2 linked regions of the Azoarcus sp. KH32C genome follow. The protein of the gene in region 1 interacts with the protein of each later gene in a pairwise test. Links are inferred from orthologs where the notes say so. Each region holds a gene or a part of one and is shown on either strand. Other genes may lie near its edges.

Region 1 (4,785 bases):
CGCGAGCCGGGGCAGCACCCGGCGACGCGTAGCTTCCAGGCTCTACGGATTTTCATCAATCGGGAACTCGAAGAGCTGTCGCTGATCCTGCCTGAAGCCGTACGTCGCCTGAAGCCGCACGGGCGGCTCGCAGTGATCAGCTTCCATTCCCTCGAAGACCGCATCGTCAAGCGCTTCATGCGCGACGAATCGCGTCCACCCCAATTGCCGGCCCGTCTGCCGGTGCGTGCCGCCGATCTGCCGAAGCCGCGGCTCGTACTCGTGGGCAAGTCGCAGCGTCCTGGCAGCGCCGAAGTCGCGGCCAATCCTCGTGCGCGCAGTGCCGTGATGCGCGTCGCCGAACGTACGGAGGCGGCAGCATGATCCGCGTGGATGCCTTTCTCGTGGCGATCGCCGTCGCCAGCGCCCTCGGCGTGGTGGGGTCGCAGCACCAGGCCCGCAAGCTGTACACAGAGTTGGAGCGCGAACAGACGCGGATGCACGGTCTTGAAGTGGAGTGGGATCAGTTGCAGCTCGAACAGAGCACTTGGGCGGCCCATGCGCGCGTCGAAAAGATCGCCCGCGAGCGTCTGGGCATGCGCGTGCCGCCGTCCGGACAGCTTTTCTCGGTGGAGGTGGCGCAATGACCAAGCGGCGCCCGGTAACATTCAACCATAACCCCTTGCTGAAGAACGGCCTGCCCGGATGGCGGGTCCGCGTCGTGATGCTCGGCCTGATGTGCGGTTCGCTCGCACTGACCGGGCGCGCGGTCTATCTGCAAGGCGTGAACAACGACTTTTTGCAGGCCAAGGGCGAGTCGCGCTACGCGCGCGTGATCGAGGCCCCCGCCACGCGCGGACGCGTCACCGACCGCAACGGCGACATGTTGGCGGTCAGTACGCCGGTGCGCTCGATCTGGGCGATCCCGTCCGACGCGCAGCTTTCGCCGGCCGACATGCGCAGGCTCGCCGGCCTGCTCGAAATGGACGTGCAGGAGCTCGATCGCCGCCTGGGCGCGGGCCGCGAATTCGTCTATCTCAAGCGCCAGCTGTCGCCCGAACTCGCCCAGCAGATCGCCGACCTCAAGCTGCCCGGAATCCACCAGCAGCAGGAATTCCGCCGCTATTACCCCGGCGGCGAGGTAATGGCCCACGTGTTGGGCTTTACCGGCGTCGATGACAAGGGGCAGGAGGGGGTCGAACTCGCCTTCGAGAACTCGCTGGCCGGCAAGCCCGGTGTGCGCCGCGTGATCCGCGATCGCCGCGGTCAAGTGGTCGATGACGTCGAATGGGTGCGCTCGCCGCGTGACGGCGAGGATCTCGCGCTGTCGGTCGATTCGAAAATCCAGTACATCGCCTACTCCGCCCTGCGTCAGGCAATGACCACGCACAAGGCGAAGGCCGGTGCGTCGGTTGTGCTCGACGCCCGCACCGGCGAAATTCTGGCGCTGGTTAACGCCCCGACCTACAACCCGAACAACCGTACCGATCTGACCGGCGCGCAGCTGCGCAACCGCGTCTTCACCGATACCTTCGAGCCCGGCTCGACGATGAAGCCCTTCACGGTTGCGCTCGCACTCGAGCGTGGAAAAGTGCGACCCAGTAGCATGGTCGACACCGGTGCGGGGCGGATCACGATCGGCAAGGCGACGATTTCTGACTCGCACCATAACGGCATGCTGTCCGTGGCGCAGGTCATCCAGAAGTCGTCGAACGTCGGCACCGTCAAGATCGCGATGAACTTCCAGCCCGAGGAAATGTGGCGGAACTTTGACGCGCTCGGTTTCGGCAAGCCGCTGAGTCTCGGCTTCCCCGGGGAGGCCGGCGGTCGGCTGCGTCCGGCACATACATGGAAGCCGGTCGAGCAGGCGACGATGTCTTTCGGTCACGGTATCTCCGTGAGTCTCATCCAGCTCGCCCACGCGTACCTGGTTTTCGCCCGCGATGGCGAAATGGTGCCGCTGTCGTTGCGCAAGCTCGATGGCCCCCCGACCGGCGGCAAGCGGATCTTCTCGTCCGAGACCGTCCGCGAGATGCGCGCCATGCTCGAGATGGTCGTCAGTCCCGGCGGGACAGCGCCCCGCGCGCAGATTTCGGGTTACCGCGTCGCCGGCAAGACCGGGACTGCCCACAAACTCGAGGGTGGTCATTATGCGAACAAATATGTTTCATCGTTTGTCGGCATGGTGCCGGCGTCGGATCCGCGGATAATTGTGGCCGTGATGATTGATGAACCCTCCGCCGGCCAGTATTACGGCGGTACCGTTGCCGCTCCCGTCTTTGCCCAGATCGCTGAAGGCGCATTGCGCACGCTCGGCGTGCCGCCTGACGCGCCGCTGGTGCCGCTGCAACTCGCCCAGAAGGCCGGCGAGCCCCCCGCAGTGAAGGAGAGCATGTGAGCGCTGCCCAGGCCCTGAATATCCTGGAGCGCCTGCGCGAAGCAGGCGTCACCCCCGACGGCATCACCGCCGATTCCCGTCGCATCGAACCGGGCCACGTCTTTGCTGCGTGGCCGGGGTTCAAGACCGATGGTCGCAAGTACATCGACGCTGCCGTCGGCCAGGGGGCTTCCGCTGTGTTGTGGGATGACGTCGATGGCTATCGCCCGGATGCGGTCGCCGTGCCGGCAATGGCCGTCGCAGGGCTGCGGCAGCTCGGCGGCTACCTTGCCGACGCCATCTACCGGCATCCGTCGCAGAAGCTTTGGGTGGCTGGCGTCACCGGCACGAACGGAAAGACGACCGTTACTCAGTGGCTGGCGCGCGCGATCGGGCATTTCGACGAACGTTGCGGCGTCATCGGTACGCTCGGCAACGGCTTCCCGGGGCAACTCGCCAACACGATCAATACAACCCCCGACGCGCTCGAATTGCATCGCCTTCTCGCGGAATTCGTCGCGACCGACGCCCGAGCCGCGGTGATGGAGGTCTCGTCGATCGGCCTCGATCAGGAGCGCCTGAACGGCGTCGCTTTCGACGTGGCGGTCTTCACCAACCTGACGCGCGACCATCTCGATTACCACGGCAGCATGGATAGCTATGCTGCCGCGAAGGCGAAGTTGTTCGACCTTCCCGGCGTTTCCACGGCCGTGATCAACCTCGACGACAGTTTCGGCCTGGGACAGGCCCGTCGTCTCGTTGCGCAAGGCATGCCCGTCATCGGTTACACGCGCGTCGCGATCAACGCCGCGGCCGTGCCCGGTGCGCGCGTACTGCTTGCTGAGAACGTGCAGAGTTCGCCGGCCGGGCTGCGCTTCACGCTGGAGTGGGATGGCACGCGTTCCGACGTGCAGGTTCGCTTGGTCGCGCCCTTTAATGTTTCGAACCTGATGGCCGTGTCGGGGGCCTTGCTGGCGCGCGGACATGCGCTCGAAGACGTGCTGCGGGTGATTTCGCGGCTGACTCCGCCGGAAGGCCGCATGCAACTCGTCGGCGGCGTCGCGGAGCCGCTGGTGGTGGTCGACTATGCGCATTCGCCCGATGCACTGGCGAAGGTGCTGGAGTCCGTCAGCGGTACGGCGCGCGCCCGTGGCGGGCGCCTGGTCTGCGTGTTCGGCTGTGGCGGCGATCGCGATGCCGGCAAGCGTCCGATCATGGGCGAAGTCGCAGGTCAGCTTGCCGATCGCGTGATCATCACGAGCGACAATCCTCGTAGCGAAGACCCCGAGAAGATCATCGACGCGATCGTCAACGGGGCCGGTGCGAACGCCGAACGTATCGTAGATCGCGCGCAGGCGATCCGGCTCGCTGTCGATGAGGCTGCTGCGGACGACGTGATCGTGCTCGCGGGCAAGGGCCATGAACCCTATCAGGAGATCCTCGGGGTACGCATGCCATTCTCGGATGTCGAACAGGCGCGCGCCGCGCTGATGGAGTGGAACCGGAAGATGGGGCGGGGTGCATGCTGACCCTGCAGGAAGTTGCTCAGGGCCTCGACCTGCGTGCGACGGCCGAGGCGCGCTTCGACTGCGTCGGAACCGATAGCCGCCGCATCCGCGCAGGACAGCTTTTTGTCGCGTTGCGCGGCGAACGCTTCGACGGCCACGATTTCGTCGCCCTGGCGGGCGAGCAAGGCGCGGTCGCGGCACTCGTCGATGCCGCATGGGCCGCGGAGCACGGCGATGTCGAACTGCCGCTCCTGATCGCCGACGATACCCGGCTTGCGCTCGGGGCGCTGGCCGCGTTCTGGCGCCGTCGTTTCGAGATCCCGCTGATCGGCGTCACGGGGAGCAACGGCAAGACGACCGTGAAGGAAATGTGCGCCGCGATCATGCGTGCGCAGGCGCGTCTCGATGGACGCGGGCCCGGCGCCGTCCTCGCGACCTCGGGCAATTTGAACAACGACATCGGACTCCCCCTGACGCTGCTCGAACTCCGCGACGGGCATTGCGCGGCGATCATCGAGATGGGCATGAACCATCCCGGCGAGATTGCCTATCTGACCGATATCGCCCGACCGACCGTTGCCATCGTCACCAACGCGCAGCGCGCGCATCTGATGGGAATGGGTTCGCTCGTCGAAATTGCCCACGAAAAGGGGGCGATCTACGCCGGGCTGGCCGAGGACGGCGTCGCCATCGTCAATGCCGACGATCCGCACGCGGCCTACTGGAGCGATCTCAACGCCGGCCGCCGCGTGATGAGCTTTGGCATGGAGCATCCGGCCGACGTGACGGTGCGTTGCACGCAGCATGGCTTCGGCTCCTCGTTGGAGCTGGTCACCCCGCGCAATACGGTCAAGATCGAGCTTCAGGTCCCGGGCGTCCATAACGTGCGCAATGCCGCCGGTGCCGCGGCCGCGTGTCTGG
Region 2 (17,028 bases), 100 kb from region 1 along the record:
TCCCGCGGCACCTGCGCCGCCCGCCGACCGCCCCCGGAGGCGGACGCCGCATGCCGCGGACCTGGGCTTCCTTCCGCACGGCGCGTGCCAGCGGCGAGCCGACACGCCTCGTCGCCCGCTCGACAACCTGCACAAGCAACTGAAAAGATTGAAAAAAAAATGACGCCAGACGGCGTCGATTCCGCGCAAATGCCCCCGAACTGGCCGATTTAGACGTGCCCGCTGAGACACCCGGCCCGCGAATCCCGCGACAGCCGTCTCAGCCGAGTGAGACACCTGTCCGCATTGATTTCCCCACTGGCCGGGAATACGCTGAAAGCACAGGAAAAAGCACTTCTATCCAATACATCCGGCGCGGGACGCCGGAGACGAGAGGAAGGCAATGAGGAGACCTCAGGAGATCGTCCAGCACGTCGGACGCGTGATCGACGTCGTCGAACGCGGCCTGCCGCTCGGACGCGACAGTACTTTCGAGCGCCTCGCGCGCTCATGGCGGCGATCGCTCAGCACCCATCAGATCGATCCGGCGCTTGCGACCACGCCGCGCGTCGTCACTGCGCAGGAGCTGCGCGAACACCGCGACCGCATCGACGCCTTCATGCGCATCGCCCGCGAGGGCATGGACCGCCTGCACGCGCAGCTGCGGCCCGTGAACTACTGCGTGCTGCTGACCGACGCCGATGGCGTGACGGTGGACTTCCGCACCGTCCCGGAACTCGACCGCGAGTTCAAGGCGGAAGGCTTTCGCGTCGGCACCTGCTGGTCCGAAGCGCTCGAAGGCACTTGCGGCGTCGGCACGGCGCTGATCGATGGCCAGCCGATGCTCGTCCATCGCGACGAGCATTTCCGCTCGCACAACATCGCCTTCAGCTGCAGCTCGGTACCGATCTTCGGCTCCGACGACCATCCGATCGCGGTACTCGACGCGACGGCACTCCATGCACCCGCGCAGCGCGAAAGCCAGCAACTCGTCTATCGCCTCGTGCTCGACCGCGCGCAGCAGATCGAGAACGCCTTCGCGTGGTACAACCTGCGCCCCTACTGGGTGCTGCAGCTCGGGCGGCTCGCGGAATACCTCAGCGTGCAGACCGACTACCTCGTCGCCTTCGACGACAGCGGCCGCATCGTCGGCGGCAACCGCCGCGCGCGGCTCGAACTGCTCGACGGCGACGGCGCCGCGCCGCCGGCCTTCATTCACGACCTCTTCGACTGCAGCACCAACGAGATCCTCGCCGCCGCGCACGCCCAGCCCGGCCAGGCCTTCCCGCTGCGCCTCACGGCAAACGGCGAACGCCTCTTCGCAATCCTGCGCGCTCCGGCGCCGCGCTCGCGCAGCGGGCTCGCGCTGCCGCAAGCCGCGTGTGAATCGGCCGAAGACAGCGCCTGCATCAACATCCCCGGCTTCTCGCACCTCGCCCTCGACGACGCGCGCCTGCGCGGCAACGTCGAACGCGCGCTGAAGGTCGCCAACCGCGACATCCCGGTGATGCTGCTCGGCGAGACCGGCACCGGCAAGGAAGCTTTTGCGCGCGCGATCCACGACTACAGCGAGCGCCGCAACAAGCCTTTCGTCGCGCTCAACTGCGCGGCGATCCCCGAGACGCTGATCGAGAGCGAGCTCTTTGGCTACCGCGACGGCGCCTTCACCGGCGCGCGCAGCAAGGGCGTGCGCGGCAAGATCCTCCAGTCGGACGGCGGCACGCTCTTCCTCGACGAGATCGGCGATATGCCGCTGCAACTGCAAAGTCGCCTTCTGCGTGTACTCGCCGAAGGCGAGGTTCTGCCGCTCGGCGCCGAGTCCCCGATCCCGGTGCGCCTGCACGTCGTCTGCGCGACCCACCAGGACCTGCCCGATCTCGTGCAGCAGGGCCGCTTCCGCGAAGACCTCTATTACCGTCTCAACGGCGCGGTCTTCCTGCTGCCGCCGCTGCGCGAACGCGAGGACATCCGCAGCGTGATCGACAAGGTGCTGCGCGAGGAAGCCGCCGCGATGGACCGGCCGACGCTACGCCTCGCCCCCGCGACGCTCGACGCGCTGGCCCGCCACGACTGGCCCGGCAACATCCGCCAGCTCCGCCACGCGATGCGTTACGCCTGCGCCATCGCCGACGGCGACGCGGTCGAACTCGAACACCTACCGCCCGACCTCTTCCGCGCACGGATCGCTCACGCAGCAGCACCGCGCAGCGATGCCTTCGACGACGCCCCGCCGCCGCGCCTTCCCTCGCCCGCCGACGCCCCCCGCCGCCCGCTATCGAACGCGGACGCCGAACTGCGCGCCCAGATGCTCGCCGCCCTGCGCCGGCACCACTGGCAGGTCACGGTCACCGCGCGCGAACTGGGCATGTCGCGCGCCACCTTCTATCGCAAGATGGCGCGGCTGCAGATCATCAGCCCGAACCGGAGGGAGTTCGATGCGTGAAGGCGCTTGCCGCTTTCCATAAGATCGCGGTCTGCGCCCTATTTGACGGCGGATGGCACGCCCCGTCCTTGATGGGCCTATATTCGGATGCTACTGCGTCCCCAGATACTGCAAGTACGCCACCAACTCCCAAATCTGCTCCGCACTGAACGCTGCCCCCCACGGCGGCATCACGTCCGCGCCTACGCGGCCCTTCGTGATCGTCTCGAACATCACCTGTATCGGCAGATCCTTGCGCCCCTTGAAGTCCGGCGCCCGTCCTCCGACCCCCTCGAAGCCATGGCAGTAGCCCGCGCAAGTCTTGTTGAAGCGCTTGCGCCCCGCCTCGATGCGCGCCGGATCGGCGAGATCGAAGGGCGCGGCAACCTGCCCACCCGGCGCCTCGACATCGCGCGCCGCATCGGGCGCCGGCGGTCCGACCGCGGCGCAGTTGAAGGACAGCCCTACGAGGAGGCTCAGTAAAAGGGAACGCGCAGACATGATCGATTCATCCATGGCAAAGCGAAGGCAGAAAAAACGGGGCGGCGATGCATTGCCGCCCCGCGAACGAGAGCGGGAGCCAAGACCCGCCCAAGGAGGAAGAAGGAAAGATGAAAGGGGACGCGCTCAATCCACCGTGAAGGCGATCAGCGCAGCGCCGCCCGGCAGATCCTTGATCCGCGGGTAGGCCCCGGCGAGGAAGCCCGGCGCGTGCGAACCGAGGCCCGTCGGCACGACGATGTACTGGCGCCCCCCCGCGGCGTAGCTCACCGGCCCGCCGCGCAGCCCGGAACCGGCGCTGAAGCGCCACAGCTCCTTGCCGTTGTCGGCGTCATAGGCGTAGATGCGGCCTTCCATGTCGCCGGTGAACACCAGCCCGCCGGCCGTCGTCAACACACTCGAGAGCGGCGGCATGTCGTAGCGGATGCTCCATTTGACCTTGCCGGTCAGCGGATCGCGCGCATCGAGCCGGCCATGCGGCTTGTCGGCGGGCGGCGGCACGAGCTTGATCTCGTCGATGCCGAGCGACAGCGACGAAATCGCCGTCAGGTTCGACGGGTCGTCCCGCCCCGCGACCACCTCGTTGCACACCTCCATCGCATGCGAGTACCACAGACCGGTCTGCGGGTTGTAGGCGCCGTGGTTCCAGCTGCGCGCGCCGAGAAGATTCGGACAGAAGAGCTTCTTCTTGCCTTCTTCCGGATACACCGGCTCGATCAGCCGCCCGGTCTTCGGATCGATGCCCTTCACCCAATTCACGTTCTGCGCGAACTGCCACACGTTCTCGAGCTTGCCGTCGTCCTTGTCCATCACGAACACGAAGCCGCTCTTGTTCAGATGCACGATCACGTCCTTGCCATCCGCGCCCTTCACCATCAGCGCCTCGTAGGCCGAGTCGAAGTCCCACGAGTCGTGTGGGATCTCCTGCCGCGCCCATTTCAGCTTGCCGGTCCTCGGGTCGAGCGCGAGCAGGCTCGCCGTGTACTTGTTGTCGCCCTTGCGGTCGGCGTTGAAGTAGTCGGGCGCCGCGTTCGAGGTGCCGATGTAGATCGTGTCGGTACGCGGGTCAAAGGTGCCCGGCATCCACGCGCTGCCGCCGCCGCGCTTGCGGCTGTCGCCCGGCCAGCTCTCGGGATCGTCGCGCAGGATGTCGAAGGTCCACGCCGGCTTGCCGGTGTCGGCATTGACCGCGTAGATCTTGCCGCTGATCGGCTGGTCGCCTCCCGTCGTGCCACCGAACAGCACATCGCCCGCGAGCTGCGGCGGGGCCGAGAAGAGCGCGCCGTACTGCGATTTCTGGTCCGTGAGCTGCGTCGCCCACAGCTCCTTGCCGGTCTTCTGGTCGAGCGCGACGAAGCGCCCGTCGAGCGTCCCGAGGAAGACCTTGCCGCGCCCGACCGTCACGCCGCGGCTCGCCGAGGCGTAGAAGGCCTGCTTCGAAAGCGGATCGAGCTTCGGCTCGTAGTGCCACAGCGTCCGCCCCGTCGCCGCATCGACCGCCCACACGTTGTTGTTCGCGGAGACGTAGTACAGGACGCCGTCAATCACGATCGGCGTCGCCTGGATGCCATGCGTGATGTTGCCAGGCTGGTGGATCCACGCGACCTTGAGCCGCCCGACGTTGTCGCGATTGATCGCAGTGAGCGGGCTGAAGCGCCACGCGTTGAAGCTGCGGTGGTACTGCGGCCAGTTGTCCGGATCGTCGAAACCGGGACCGCCCGCGCCCCATGCACTCCCCGACAGCGCCCCTGCACAGGCAAGCGCGACGATCATCTTCTTTGTGTTCATGCTGTTCTCCTCCGGAATCCGGATGCGCGCTTACCAGACGTAGGCGTATTTGAGGTTGAGGCTGTCGGTCGCACCATGGCTTTCGCCGTCGATGCCGCGCGAATAGCGCACGGTCAGCGACTGGTTGCCGTAGTACTTGAACATCACGCCGATACCGGCGGTCGTCTCGTGCCCCTCGGCTACCTTCGCGCCGGTCGCGCGGTTCTTCCAGCCCTCCTGCCGCTCGTAATCGAGCGCAATGAACGGCTCCACCACATCGTTCAACTGGTAGCCGACGCGGTGATTGGTGTGGAAGAGCGTCCCCGGCGTCGCGTCGGCCGCCGTCGATTCGCCGAAAAACACGAAGCCCGCGTCCGCCGTGTAGGTGAGCTTGCCGAGCTGCACGTCCCAGAACAGGCTCGACAGGTTCTTCCACACGTCGCCGCCGCCGATGTCCTTGTCGCCGACCGGCAGCTGCATGAAGGACTGGAAGCCCAAGGTCGAGTTGGGGGTCGGCTTGTACCACAGCGCGAGCCCCGTGATCGGATCGCCGATCCCGCTCGCCGAAGTCCGCGTATCCGAATTCCGCACGCCGACCTCGGGCACGATGACCTCGTAGGCGAGGCCCATCTTCGGGTTCGATTCCGGCGTCCAGAAATGCACGTACTTCGACAGGCCGACGATTGTGCGCGTCGCCGACGTGCGCCGCCGGTCGCCATCGGCGTCCCACAGGCGATTGCCGTCCTGGAAGGTCGCGTACTGCACGAACACGTTGAAGGGCTTGAAATCGACCGGCAGGTCGTACTCGTGCGGACCGATCACGTCCAGCGTGACCTGGGCCCGGGCCGATGTCGCGGCCCCAAGACCGCCGGCCAGTGCCGCAATCGCCAGCAAAGTGCCGACGCGGCAGGGCTTCTCCTCTTGCATGAATGTCTCCTTTGGTTTTTTGGCGTGGTATCGCGAGGCGGTCGGGCTATTCTCGCGAGCGCTCCGCCGCCTCATCCCCGGATTCGCGAAACCCGTGCCAGGAGACTGTTTTATTTCAAATCAACCACTTAAAGAATCGAGCAACCATGAGACGCGAGACAGGCGTCTCCCCCGCACTGAGACGGCCGCGACACCTGTCTCAGCAGCGCGCGGACAGTCGCGACAATTCGGCCCGCCCCGCTTCGCGCCGACGGCGCGCGGTGCGACAATCGCCGGATTGCCCGCAACCGCCACCGCCATGACTACCGAACCGCGCCTGCCGATCGCCGCCATCGTCTATCGCCCCACCGACCACATCGAACCGGTGCTGGAGCAAGCCGCGCAACGGCTCGCCGAACGGGGCGTGCGCCTCGGCGGCATCCTGCAGCACGACCTGCCGACCTGCATCGAGGATCCTTGCGGCATGGAACTCGAGGATCTCGCGAGCGGCGAGCGCTTCGCGCTGTCGCAGGAGCTCGGCAGCGGCTCCGAAGCCTGCCGGCTCGACCCCAATGCGCTCGCGCACGCGGCCGTCGCGATACGGCGCGCGCTGGAAAGCGGCGTCGAGCTCGTCTTCGTGAACAAGTTCGGCGCGCAGGAAGCATCCGGCTCGGGCCTGCGCAGCGAAATGGCGATGGCGGTCAGCTCCGGCACCCCCGTGATCACCGCCGTCGGCGAACGCTTCCTCGACGCCTGGCGGGACTTCACCGGCGACGCCGGCACCTTGCTCGAAGCGCGCGCCGAAGACATCGTCGCGTGGTGGGACGCGCTTTCGCGATCCGCCTGACGATGGAGTGTCGTCCCGCCTGCGCCGCGTGCTGCATCGCACCGTCGATCTCCAGCCCGATTCCCGGCATGGAAGCCGGCAAGCCTGCCGGCGTGCGCTGCGTGCAGCTCGACGACGCCGACCGCTGCCGTCTCTTCGGCGACCCGCGCCGGCCTGCCGTCTGCGGCAGTCTCAGCCCCAGCCCGCAGATGTGCGGCGCTCACCGCGAGGCGGCGATCCTCTGGCTTGCGGAACTCGAAGTGATGACCGCGCCCGCCCCCATGCAGGTTTCAAAGCGCAACTGAATGCAATTTAATTTTCGGGCGGTGGTGCGCGCGTATCATGCCGGGTTTCGCCCGACTACCCACACTCCCGATCCATGGACCTTCCCCAATACCTCGTCGCGCTGATCCTCGGCATCATCGAAGGCCTCACCGAGTTCCTGCCGGTCTCATCGACCGGCCACCTGATCATCTTCGGCGACCTGCTCAACTTCAACGACGAAGTCGGCAAGGTGTTCGAGATCGTCATCCAGTTCGGCGCAATCCTCGCCGTGTGCTGGGACTACCGCCAGCGCCTCACTGACGTCGCCCTCGGCATCACACGCTACGCCAGCGCCCGCCGCTTCGTCACGCTGCTCTTCGTCGGCTTCCTTCCCGCGGCGGTGCTCGGCCTGCTCTTCCATTCGAAGATCAAGGCCCTGCTCTTCAACCCGCTGACCGTCGCGACCGCCCTCATTGTCGGCGGCCTCGTGATCCTCTACCTCGAAAAGCGCAACCATCGTCCGCGCATCCACGCCATCGACGACATGCGCTGGACCGACGCCCTCAAAGTCGGCTTCGCCCAGGCGCTGGCGATGATCCCCGGCACCTCGCGCTCGGGCGCGACGATCATGGGCGGCCTGATCTTCGGCCTGTCGCGCAAGACCGCCGCCGAATTCTCGTTCTTCCTCGCGATCCCGACGATGTTCGCGGCGACGGTCCTCGACCTCTACAAGAACCGCGCGCTCCTTCACTTGCACGATTTCCCGATGTTCGCGATCGGCTTCGTCGCCGCCTTCCTCTCGGCGATGTGGGCGGTGCGCGGCTTCATCCGCTTCGTGTCGAACCACACCTTCATCGCCTTCGCGTGGTACCGCATCGCGTTCGGCCTCTTCGTGCTCGCGACCTGGTACTTCGGCTGGGTGCAGTGGACCGCAGCCTGATGATCGAGGACGAAGCCGCGGTTACACTCATGGCTTCGTCCCGACTTTCCGTTTGATGCGATGATCATCTATCTGCACGGATTCCGTTCTGCGCCGGCCTCGATCAAGGCGCAGGCGATGCTTCGCCACATGACCGAGCGCGGGCTCGCGCACGAATTCTGGTGCGAACAACTCCCGGTCGGCCCGAAAGACGCGATCGCGCTGATCGAAGCCCAGATCGCCCGCTGTCGCGCCACGCGTCCCGAACTGGCCCCGACCCTCGTCGGCAGCTCGCTCGGCGGCTACTACGCGACCCACCTCGCCGAAAAGCACGACCTCAAGGCCGTGCTCGTGAACCCCGCGGTCGTCGCCCCGCTGTCGCTCGAAGCCTACGTCGGCGAGCAGACCAACCTCTACACCGGCGAGACCTTCCAGTTCACGCACGACTACATCGTAGAGCTGCGCGCGATGGACGTCGCGACGATCACGCGCCCCGAAAAGTACTGGTTGCTCGTCGAGACCGGCGACGAAGTGCTCGACTACCGCGACGCGGTGACGAAGTACGCCGGCGCCCGCCAGACCGTCCTGGAAGGCGGCGACCACGGCTTCTCGCGCTGGACCGACTACCTCGACGAGATCCTCGCCTTCGCCGGGATCGCCGCCCGATGAGCGCCCCCGCCGGCTTCGACGCACAGCGCTTCAAGGCGCAGGAACGGGCAGGCTTCAACCGCATCGCCGCGCGCTACGCCGAAGGCGCCCACCTGCGCGCCGACCTCGCCGTCGCACTCATCGAAGCGGCCGAGCTCGCCCCCGGCCAGCACGTGCTGGACCTCGCGAGCGGCCCGGGCCTCCTCGCCCGCGAGGCCGCTGCACGCGTCGTCCCCAACGGCTGGGTGCTCGCGAGCGACATTGCCGAAGGCATGCTCGCCGAAGGCGCACGGCGTGCCGCAACCGAAGGCCGCACGTCGCTCACCTTCGCCGCCGCCGACGCCGAACACCTGTGCCTACCCGACGCCAGCATCGACCGCGTGCTCGCCGGGCTCGCGCTCTTCATGTTCCCGCAGCCCGAGCGGGCGCTCGCCGAGATGCACCGCGTGCTGCGCCCCGGCGGCCGCGTCGCGCTCTCCGTATGGGGCCCGCGCGAGGCGGTCCCGCTGATCTCGCGCGCCCAGGACTGCATCGCCCGCCTGCTTCCGCCGCCGAAAGTCGCGCGCCCGTCGGTATTCCGCTTCGGCGACGCCACGACGCTCACCGCGGCGCTGACCGCCGCCGGTTTCTCCGGCGTCCGCATCGCCCCCTGCTCCTTCGCCTGCCACTTCGCGACGGCCGACGCCTACTGGCAAGCCTTCCTCGACCTCGCCGGCGGCGCGGCCGAAGCACTCTCGCGTCTTCCCGAAGACACCCAGCGCACCCTGCGCGCAGCGGTCGCAGCCGATCTCGAAGCCCACCGCAGCCCCGACGGCAGCGGCTACACCGTCGACGCCCTCGCCCTGGTCGCCAGCGCCACCGCATGACTGCTGCTGCAATCGACGTGCACGCCCGCCGCCAGGGCGTCATCGCCACCCTCATCGCCTTCACCACCTGGGGCCTCGCGCCGATCTACTTCAAGGCCGTCGGCAGCGTGCCGCCGACCGAGATCGTCGCGCACCGCGTGCTGTGGTCGGTCGTCTTCCTGTTTGCGCTGCTCGCCTTCTGGCGTGGCTTCGACGGCCTGCGACGCCTCCTCGCGCAGCCGCGGCTCGTCGGCCTGCTCGCCGTCGCATCGACGCTCACCGGCAGCAACTGGCTCGTCTTCGTGTGGGCGATCTCGGCGAACCGCTTGGTCGAAGCGAGCCTCGGCTACTTCATCAACCCGCTCGTCAGCATCCTGCTCGGACGCTTCTTCCTCGGCGAACGCCTGCGCCCGTTGCAACGCGTCGCCGTCGCGATCGCATTTGCCGGCGTCGCCTGGCGCGTGTGGCAGGTCGGCACGCTGCCGTGGATCGCACTCTTCCTCGCGCTGACTTTCGGCTTCTACGGCCTGCTGCGCAAACGCGCGCCGATCGACGCGATCAATGGCCTCTTCGTCGAAACCCTCGTCACCGCGCCGATCGCGATCGGCTGGCTCGGATGGCTCGCAATGCAGGGCGATCTGCACTTCGGCCAAGGCACGCTCACCGACGCACTGCTCCCGCTCGCCGGCGTGCTGACCGCAGTGCCGCTGATGCTCTTCGCCGTCGGCGCCAAGCGCCTGCCGCTATCGACGGTCGGCTTCCTGCAATATCTCGCGCCCAGCCTCAATTTCCTGCTCGCGGTCTTCGTCTTCCGCGAACCCTTCGACGCCGGCCAACTCGTCGGCTTCGCATTGATCTGGACGGCCCTCGCGGTCTATTCGGTCGACATGTTGCGCACGACCCGCAGCACTGCCTAACTTGCGCCCCCCGCTCCGCCCGACAGCCGAATCCTTTAAACTGTCGGGCTTGCTCAAGTATGGCGGTTGCTGATGTTCGTGCTGTTCGAAGAGAGTGGGGCCTTCAAGGCCGGGACCATTCTCGCTGATAACGATTCCTCCCTGCAGGTCGAGACCTCTCACGGCAAGCGCGTGAAGCTCAAGTCGAGCCACGTGCTGATGCGTTTCCGCGAGCCCTCGCCCGCCGACCTGCTCTCGCGTGCCGAAGCGGATGCGGAGGAACTCGACACCGCCTTCCTGTGGGAAGTCTGCGGCGACGACGAATTCGCTTTCGACGACTTCGCCGCCGACTATCACGGCCACTCGCCGAACGCCGTCGAATCCGCCGCGATCCTGCTGCGCCTGCACTCGGCGCCGACCTACTTCCACCGCAAGGGCCGCGGCCGTTTCCGCAAGGCCCCCACCGAGATCCTGCAAGCCGCGCTCGCCGGCCTCGAGAAGAAGCGCCAGCAGACCGAAGCGATCGAGCGCCTGCGCGCCGAACTCGTCGAAGGGCGCCTGCCCGCCGAGATCGCCGGCATGCTGCCGCAACTGCTGTATCGCCCGGACCGCAACCGCATCGAAACGAAAGCCTTCGAAGCCGCCTGCGTCGACACCGGCCTCTCCGCGCCGCGGCTGCTGTTGAAATGCGGCGCGCTCGCGTCGAGCTACGACTTCCACTACAACCGCTTCCTCTTCGAATACTTCGAAGAAGGCACCGCCTTCCCGGCTTTCGCAGCCCCGGTCGATCCGGCCGATCTCCCGCGCGCCGACGTCGCCGCGTTCTCGATCGACGACGCCACCACCACCGAGATCGACGATGCCTTCTCCGTCACGCCGCGCGAAGGCGGCGGCTGGCGCATCGGCATCCACATCGCCGCGCCCGCGCTCGGCTTCGGCCGCGGCTCCGACCTCGACGCGATCGCGCGCCGCAGGCTCTCGACCGTCTACATGCCGGGCAACAAGATCACGATGATGCCCGACGCCGCGGTCGAGACCTTCACGCTCGCCGCCGGCCGCGAATGCCCCGCGCTGTCGCTCTACCTCGACGTCACGCCCGCGCTCGCGATCCAGCGCCACGAAACCCGCATCGACCGCGTGCCCATCGTCGCCAACCTGCGGCACCACGACCTCGAACCCGTCTTCAACGAGCAGACCCTGCACGACCACGGCGAGAGTCCCGACTTCCAATGGAAGCGCGAGCTCACGCTGCTATGGGATCTCGCCAGCATCCTCGAAGCCGGCCGCGGCAAAGCCGAGAACAGTCCCAACCAGGTCGACTACAGCTTCTACGTCGACTGGCAGAAGGACACCGCCGACGGCGCCGGCTATGTGACGATCAGCCAGCGCCGCCGCGGCTCGCCGCTCGACAAGCTGGTCGCCGAGATGATGATCCTGGCCAACTCGACCTGGGGCAAGCTCCTCGACGAGGCTGAGGTGCCCGGCCTGTACCGCGTGCAAAGCGGCGGCAAGGTGCGCATGTCGACCACTGCCGGCCCGCATGACGGCCTCGGCGTCGATTGCTACGCTTGGTCCAGCTCGCCGCTGCGCCGCTACGTCGACCTCGTCAACCAATGGCAGCTCATCTCGGTGCTGCGCGAGGAGGCGCCCGCCTTCGCACCGAAGTCCGCCGAACTGATGGCGGCGCTCCGCGACTTCGACGTCACTTACGCCGCCTACGCCGACTTCCAGCGCCAGATGGAACGCTACTGGTGCCTGCGCTGGCTGCGCCAGCACCCCGAGGGCACGACCTTCGACGGCAAGGTGCTGCGCGACAACCTCGTGCGGCTGGACTCCATTCCGCTGATGATCAAGGTCCCGTCGCTGCCGGTGCTGCTGCCCGCGACCCGCGTGCGCGTCAGCATCGAATCGAGCGACCTGCTCGACGTCGACATCCACGCCCGCTACGTCGCGACGCTGGCCGAACCCGATCCCGCCGAGGCGACGGATTCGATGTTCGAAGGCAACTGATCCTACGGCACGCATGACGGGCAAGCCTTCCCGCGCCTCGCATCAGTCTCGGCGCCCGCAGACGGCAGCGGCCGCGGGCCTGCGCCCGGTCGGGCTGAGGCTACACGACGACCGACGCCTCGCGATCGCCTTCGCGATCTCGCTGCTGGTGCACGGCCTGGCGATGACGATCGGCTTCGTCATGCCCGATCGCGAGAAGCCCCGCGAACGCGACCGCGGGCTCGAAGTCGTCCTGGTCAACGCCCGCCACACCCGCGCCCCGCAAAAGCCGGACGTGCTCGCGCAGACCCACCTCGACGGCGGCGGCAACAGCGAGCAGAACGCCCGTCCCAAGTCGCCGCTCCCGCCGCAGGATGCCCGCCGCGAAGGCGACGCGCTCATCGATGCCCGCAAGCGCACGACCGATGTCGAAGCGAGCCGCAGCCGCGTGCTCACCGCGGAGAAATCGACCGAGAAGACACCGCCCGCTCCCGTCCAGCAGAGCGACCAGTCCGCTCCTCAGGTCCAGCCCTCCGGCCTCGATCTCCTCAACAGCGTCTCGGCCGTCGCGCGCATGGAAGCCGAGATCGACCGCTCCCTCGACGAGCTCGCCAAGCGCCCGCGCAAGAAATTCATCGGCGCGCGTGCGCAGGAGTACCGCTTCGCGCAGTATCTCGAGGACTGGCGGCAGAAGATCGAACGCATCGGCACACTGAATTACCCGGACGCCGCACGCGGGCGCATCTACGGCAGCCTGCTGCTCTACGTCGCAATCCGCGCCGACGGCACGGTCGAGAAGGCCGAGATCCAGCGCTCGTCGGGCGAAAAAATCCTCGACGAGGCAGCGCTGCGCATCGTCCGTCTTGCCGGCACCTTCGCGCCGTTCCCCGAGGACATCCGGCGCGACTACGACGTAATCGAATTCGTCCGCACCTGGACCTTCACCAACGCCAACAGCCTCACCGCCAAGTGACCATGGACCGCTACGCCGTCATCGGAAACCCGATCTCCCACAGCAAATCCCCGGCGATCCATGCCCGCTTCGCGGCGCAGACCGGCCAAGAGCTCACGTACGAGGCGCTGCTCGGCCCACTCGACGGCTTCGCGGGCGCGGTGCGCGCCTTCCGCGACGCGGGCGGACGCGGCATGAACGTCACGGTCCCCTTCAAGCTCGAAGCCTTCGCGCTGGCCGAGCGCCACTCGGCCCGCGCACTCGCCGCCGGCGCCGTGAATACCCTCGCCTTCGACGCCGAGGGCATCTTCGGCGACAACACCGACGGCGCCGGACTCGTGCGCGACCTGACCCACAACCTCGGCTGCGCACTCGCCGGCCGCCGCATCCTGCTGCTCGGCGCGGGCGGCGCCGCCCGCGGCACGCTGCTGCCGCTCCTCGGCACCCAGCCCGCGTCGCTCACGCTCGCCAACCGCACCGTCGCGCGCGCCGAAGCCCTCGTCGCCGACTTCGCCGAACGCGACGCCTCCGTCCCGCTCGACGCCTGCGGCTTCGCCGACCTCGCCGGGCGCCAGTTCGACGTCGTGATCAACGCGACCGCCGCGAGCCTCGCCGACGAAGCCCCGCCGCTGCCCGCCGGCCTCTACGCCGCGGGCGCGCTCGCCTACGACATGATGTACGGCCGCGGCGACACGCCCTTCCTCGCCGCCGCCCGCCGCGACGGCGCCGCGCGTCTTGCCGACGGCCTTGGCATGCTCGTCGAACAGGCCGCCGAGAGCTTCCAGCTATGGCGCGGTGTACGCCCCGACACGGCGCCGGTGCTCGCCGCGCTGCGCGCCCAGATCGGCTGACGATGAAGACTGCGCTGCGAGGCCTCGGCTGGGCCCTCGCCGCGATCGCGGCGCTGGTCATCCTCTACGAGCTGTGGATCTTCCTGCTGGTGCTGTGGTGGAGCCACTTCAACCCCGCCAGCACCAGCTTCATGCGCATCCGCCTCGAAGAGCTGCAGGAAAAGCGCCCCAACGCCGAACTGCGCCACGAATGGGTACCCTACGAACGCATCTCGATCCAGCTCAAGCGCGCCGTCATCGCCGCCGAGGACGACCGCTTCATCGAGCACGAAGGCTTCGACTGGGAAGGCATCCAGCGCGCGATCGAAAAGAACCAGCGCAAGGGCCGGGCGGTCGCCGGCGGCTCGACGATCAGCCAGCAGCTCGCCAAGAACCTCTTCCTGTCGCCGTCGCGCAGCTACTTGCGCAAGGGCGAGGAGGCGCTGATCACCGTCATGATCGAAGCGGTCTGGAGCAAGCGGCGCATCCTCGAGGTCTATCTCAACGTCGTCGAATGGGGCACCGGCATCTTCGGCTGCGAAGCCGCCGCGCAACGCTACTACGGCGTATCGGCGAGCCGGCTCGGCGCGGAACAGGCTGCGCGCCTCGCGGTGATGCTGCCGAACCCCCGAAAATACGAGAAACAGTTCGGCTCCCGCCTCGCCGCCCATGCCGAACGCATCCGCGAACGGATGGTCTACTCGCAGGTCCCCTGACGCCTTTGCGGCGCACTGTTTAGCCGTCGCACCGCATTGCAACAAATTGGCGTTTCCAGGGGTCGCAAGCCGGCCGCGAAGCCCGTAGAATTCGCGCCTTACGCCAGTTTCCACCCCCAATAAAAACCGGAGGCGCCGATGAGCGAGCAAGACGAACGCCACCCGGACGATGTCCAGCAGCACCTGCGCGAAGTGCAGGAACTGCTGTCGCGCCACAGGGTGGTGGAAGACCTCGTTCATCGGCAGGAAATGCCCCACCACGAACTGGTGGAGGACCTCGTCCACAAGCAGCACGTCGCCGAACTGCAGGCCCGCCTCGACGCCCTGCACCCGGCCGACATCGCGTACATCCTCGAGGCGCTGCCGCTCGCCGACCGCCTCTTCGTCTGGGACCTCGTCAAGGCCGACCGCGACGGCGACATCCTGCTCGAAGTGTCCGACGCGGTGCGCGAGTCGCTCATCGAGACGATGCGGCCCGACGAGCTCAAGGCCGCCGCCGAGACCCTCGACACCGACGAACTCGCCGACCTCGCACCCGACCTGCCGCCCGAGGTCATGCAGGACGTGTTCCAGTCGCTCGACAGCGAGGAACGCGAACAGCTGCGCGCAGCGATGTCCTACCCCGAGGATTCGGTCGGCGCGCTGATGGACTTCGACATGGTCACCGTCCGCGAGGACGTGACGCTCGAAGTCGTGCTGCGCTACCTGCGCCGCTTCGACGAGTTGCCGGACCACACCGACAAGCTCTTCGTCGTCGACCGCGAAGACCACCTGAAGGGCATCCTGACCCTCGAATCGCTGCTGATCAACGATCCGGATGCCAACGTCGTCGACGTCATGCACAAGGAAAACGTCATCAGCTTCGAGCCCGAGGACGAAGCCGACGACGCAGCCCAGGCGTTCGAGCGCTACGATCTCGTCTCGGCGCCGGTGATCGATTCGGAAAGGCGCGTCATCGGGCGCCTCACGGTCGCCGACGCCGTCGACTACATCCGCGAGGAATCCGAACACGAGATCCTCAGCAACGCCGGTCTGCGCGAAGAGGAAGACATCTTCGCGTCGGTGATGGACTCCGTGAAGAACCGCTGGGCGTGGCTCGCGATCAACCTCGTCACCGCCTTCATCGCCTCGCGCGTCATCGGTCTCTTCGAAGGCTCGATCGAGAAGCTCGTCGCGCTCGCCGCGCTGATGCCGATCGTCGCCGGCATCGGCGGCAACTCGGGCAACCAGACCATCACGATGATCGTGCGCGCGATCGCGATGGGCCAGGTCGAGCCCGGCGCGATGCAGCGCCTGATGCGCAAGGAGCTCAAGGTCTCGCTGATCAACGGCCTGTTCTGGGGCGGCATCATCGGCGTGTTGTCGTGGTGGCTCTACCACAGCGTCTCGCTGGGCCTCGTGATGACCGCCGCGATGACGCTCAACCTGCTGCTCGCCGCCTCGGCCGGCGTGGTGATCCCAATGATGCGCTTCCGCCTCGGCAAGGACCCTGCGCTCGGCAGCTCGGTGATGATCACCGGCCTCACCGACTCGGGCGGTTTCTTCATCTTCCTCGGACTCGCGACGCTGTTCCTGCTCTGAGCGGATATACCGTCGAAAAAAAGGGGCGCCGCGGCGCCCCTTCTCGTTCGTACCAGTCCGAATCAGAGCCTTGCGAACACTCGGCGCGCCGCCTCGACGGTCGCCGCGACGTCCGCCTCGGTGTGCGCCACCGACAGGAAGCCCGCCTCGAAGGCCGACGGCGCGAAGAAGTGGCCTTCGTCCAGCATCGCGTGGAAGAAGCGGTTGAAGGTGTCGCGATCCGACGCCATCACTTCCGCGAACGAACGCGGCACGGCGGCGCTGAAATACAGGCCGAACATGCCGCCGATCGAATCCGCGCAGAAGGTCACGCCGGCTGCACGCGCAGCCTCGTTGAGCCCGTCCGCGAGCTGCTTCGTGCGCGCCGCGAGCGTGTCGTAGAAACCCGCCTCGCGGATCAGCTTCAGCGACGCAATCCCCGCCGCGACCGCGACCGGGCTGCCCGACAGCGTGCCCGCCTGGTACACCGGGCCGAGCGGCGCGATCTGCTGCATGATGTCGCGGCGGCCGCCGAAGGCGCCGACCGGCATGCCGCCACCGATCACCTTGCCGAGCGTCGTCAGGTCCGGCGTGATGTTGTAGAGGCCCTGCACCCCTTGCGGGCCGACGCGGAAGCCGGTCATCACCTCGTCGAAGATCAGCACGACGCCATACTGCGTGCACAGCGCGCGCAGCCCTTCGAGGAAGCCCGGCTGCGGCTTGATCAGGTTCATGTTCCCGGCGACCGCCTCGACGATCACCGCCGCGATCTCGTTGCCGCGCGCCTTGAAAGCCTCTTCGACCTGCTGCAGGTTGTTGTAGTCGAGCACGATCGTGTGCTTCGCGAAATCCGCCGGCACACCGCCTGACGACGGATTGCCGAAGGTCAGCAGGCCCGAGCCCGCCTTCACGAGCAGGCTGTCGGCATGGCCGTGGTAGCAGCCTTCGAACTTGACGATCGCATCACGACCGGTGAAGCCGCGCGCGAGACGGATCGCGCTCATCGTC

What was found.
Region 2: the proteins of AZKH_RS18495 (region 1) and mtgA interact in binary tests that used the Escherichia coli proteins (3 or more experiments, as listed by UniProt). The link is inferred for Azoarcus sp. KH32C from one-to-one orthologs.

Annotation. Positions count from the first base shown.
Region 1 is NC_020516.1:4,141,525-4,146,309, reverse strand. The notes cover bases 1-2,999. They hold AZKH_RS18495 (penicillin-binding protein 2), read left to right. Parts: upstream 1-622; coding sequence 623-2,377; downstream 2,378-2,999. Other genes in these bases: AZKH_RS18490 (UDP-N-acetylmuramoyl-L-alanyl-D-glutamate--2,6-diaminopimelate ligase), read left to right, coding at 2,374-2,999; ftsL (cell division protein FtsL), read left to right, coding at 360-626; rsmH (16S rRNA (cytosine(1402)-N(4))-methyltransferase RsmH), read left to right, coding at 1-363. Outside these bases: more of AZKH_RS18490, read left to right, coding at 3,000-3,885; murF (UDP-N-acetylmuramoyl-tripeptide--D-alanyl-D-alanine ligase), read left to right, coding at 3,879-4,785. UniProt on the Escherichia coli protein: Essential cell division protein that catalyzes cross-linking of the peptidoglycan cell wall at the division septum. Required for localization of FtsN.
Region 2 is NC_020516.1:4,235,314-4,252,341, forward strand. Bases 12,622-15,613 are described here. They hold mtgA (monofunctional biosynthetic peptidoglycan transglycosylase), read left to right. Parts: upstream 12,622-13,767; coding sequence 13,768-14,460; downstream 14,461-15,613. Other genes in these bases: AZKH_RS18970 (energy transducer TonB), read left to right, coding at 12,622-12,935; aroE (shikimate dehydrogenase), read left to right, coding at 12,938-13,765; mgtE (magnesium transporter), read left to right, coding at 14,599-15,613. Also shown: AZKH_RS18915 (sigma-54-dependent Fis family transcriptional regulator), read left to right, coding at 383-2,422; AZKH_RS18920 (cytochrome c), read right to left, coding at 2,513-2,902; AZKH_RS18925 (PQQ-binding-like beta-propeller repeat protein), read right to left, coding at 3,029-4,690; AZKH_RS18930 (transporter), read right to left, coding at 4,721-5,596; AZKH_RS18935 (DUF2478 domain-containing protein), read left to right, coding at 5,895-6,422; AZKH_RS18940 (YkgJ family cysteine cluster protein), read left to right, coding at 6,425-6,706; AZKH_RS18945 (undecaprenyl-diphosphate phosphatase), read left to right, coding at 6,781-7,605; AZKH_RS18950 (YqiA/YcfP family alpha/beta fold hydrolase), read left to right, coding at 7,666-8,253; AZKH_RS18955 (class I SAM-dependent methyltransferase), read left to right, coding at 8,250-9,098; EamA family transporter RarD, read left to right, coding at 9,095-9,994; AZKH_RS18965 (ribonuclease catalytic domain-containing protein), read left to right, coding at 10,067-11,983; more of AZKH_RS18970, read left to right, coding at 11,997-12,621; more of mgtE, read left to right, coding at 15,614-16,041; hemL (glutamate-1-semialdehyde 2,1-aminomutase), read right to left, coding at 16,104-17,028. UniProt on the Escherichia coli protein: Peptidoglycan polymerase that catalyzes glycan chain elongation from lipid-linked precursors. May play a role in peptidoglycan assembly during cell division in collaboration with other cell division proteins.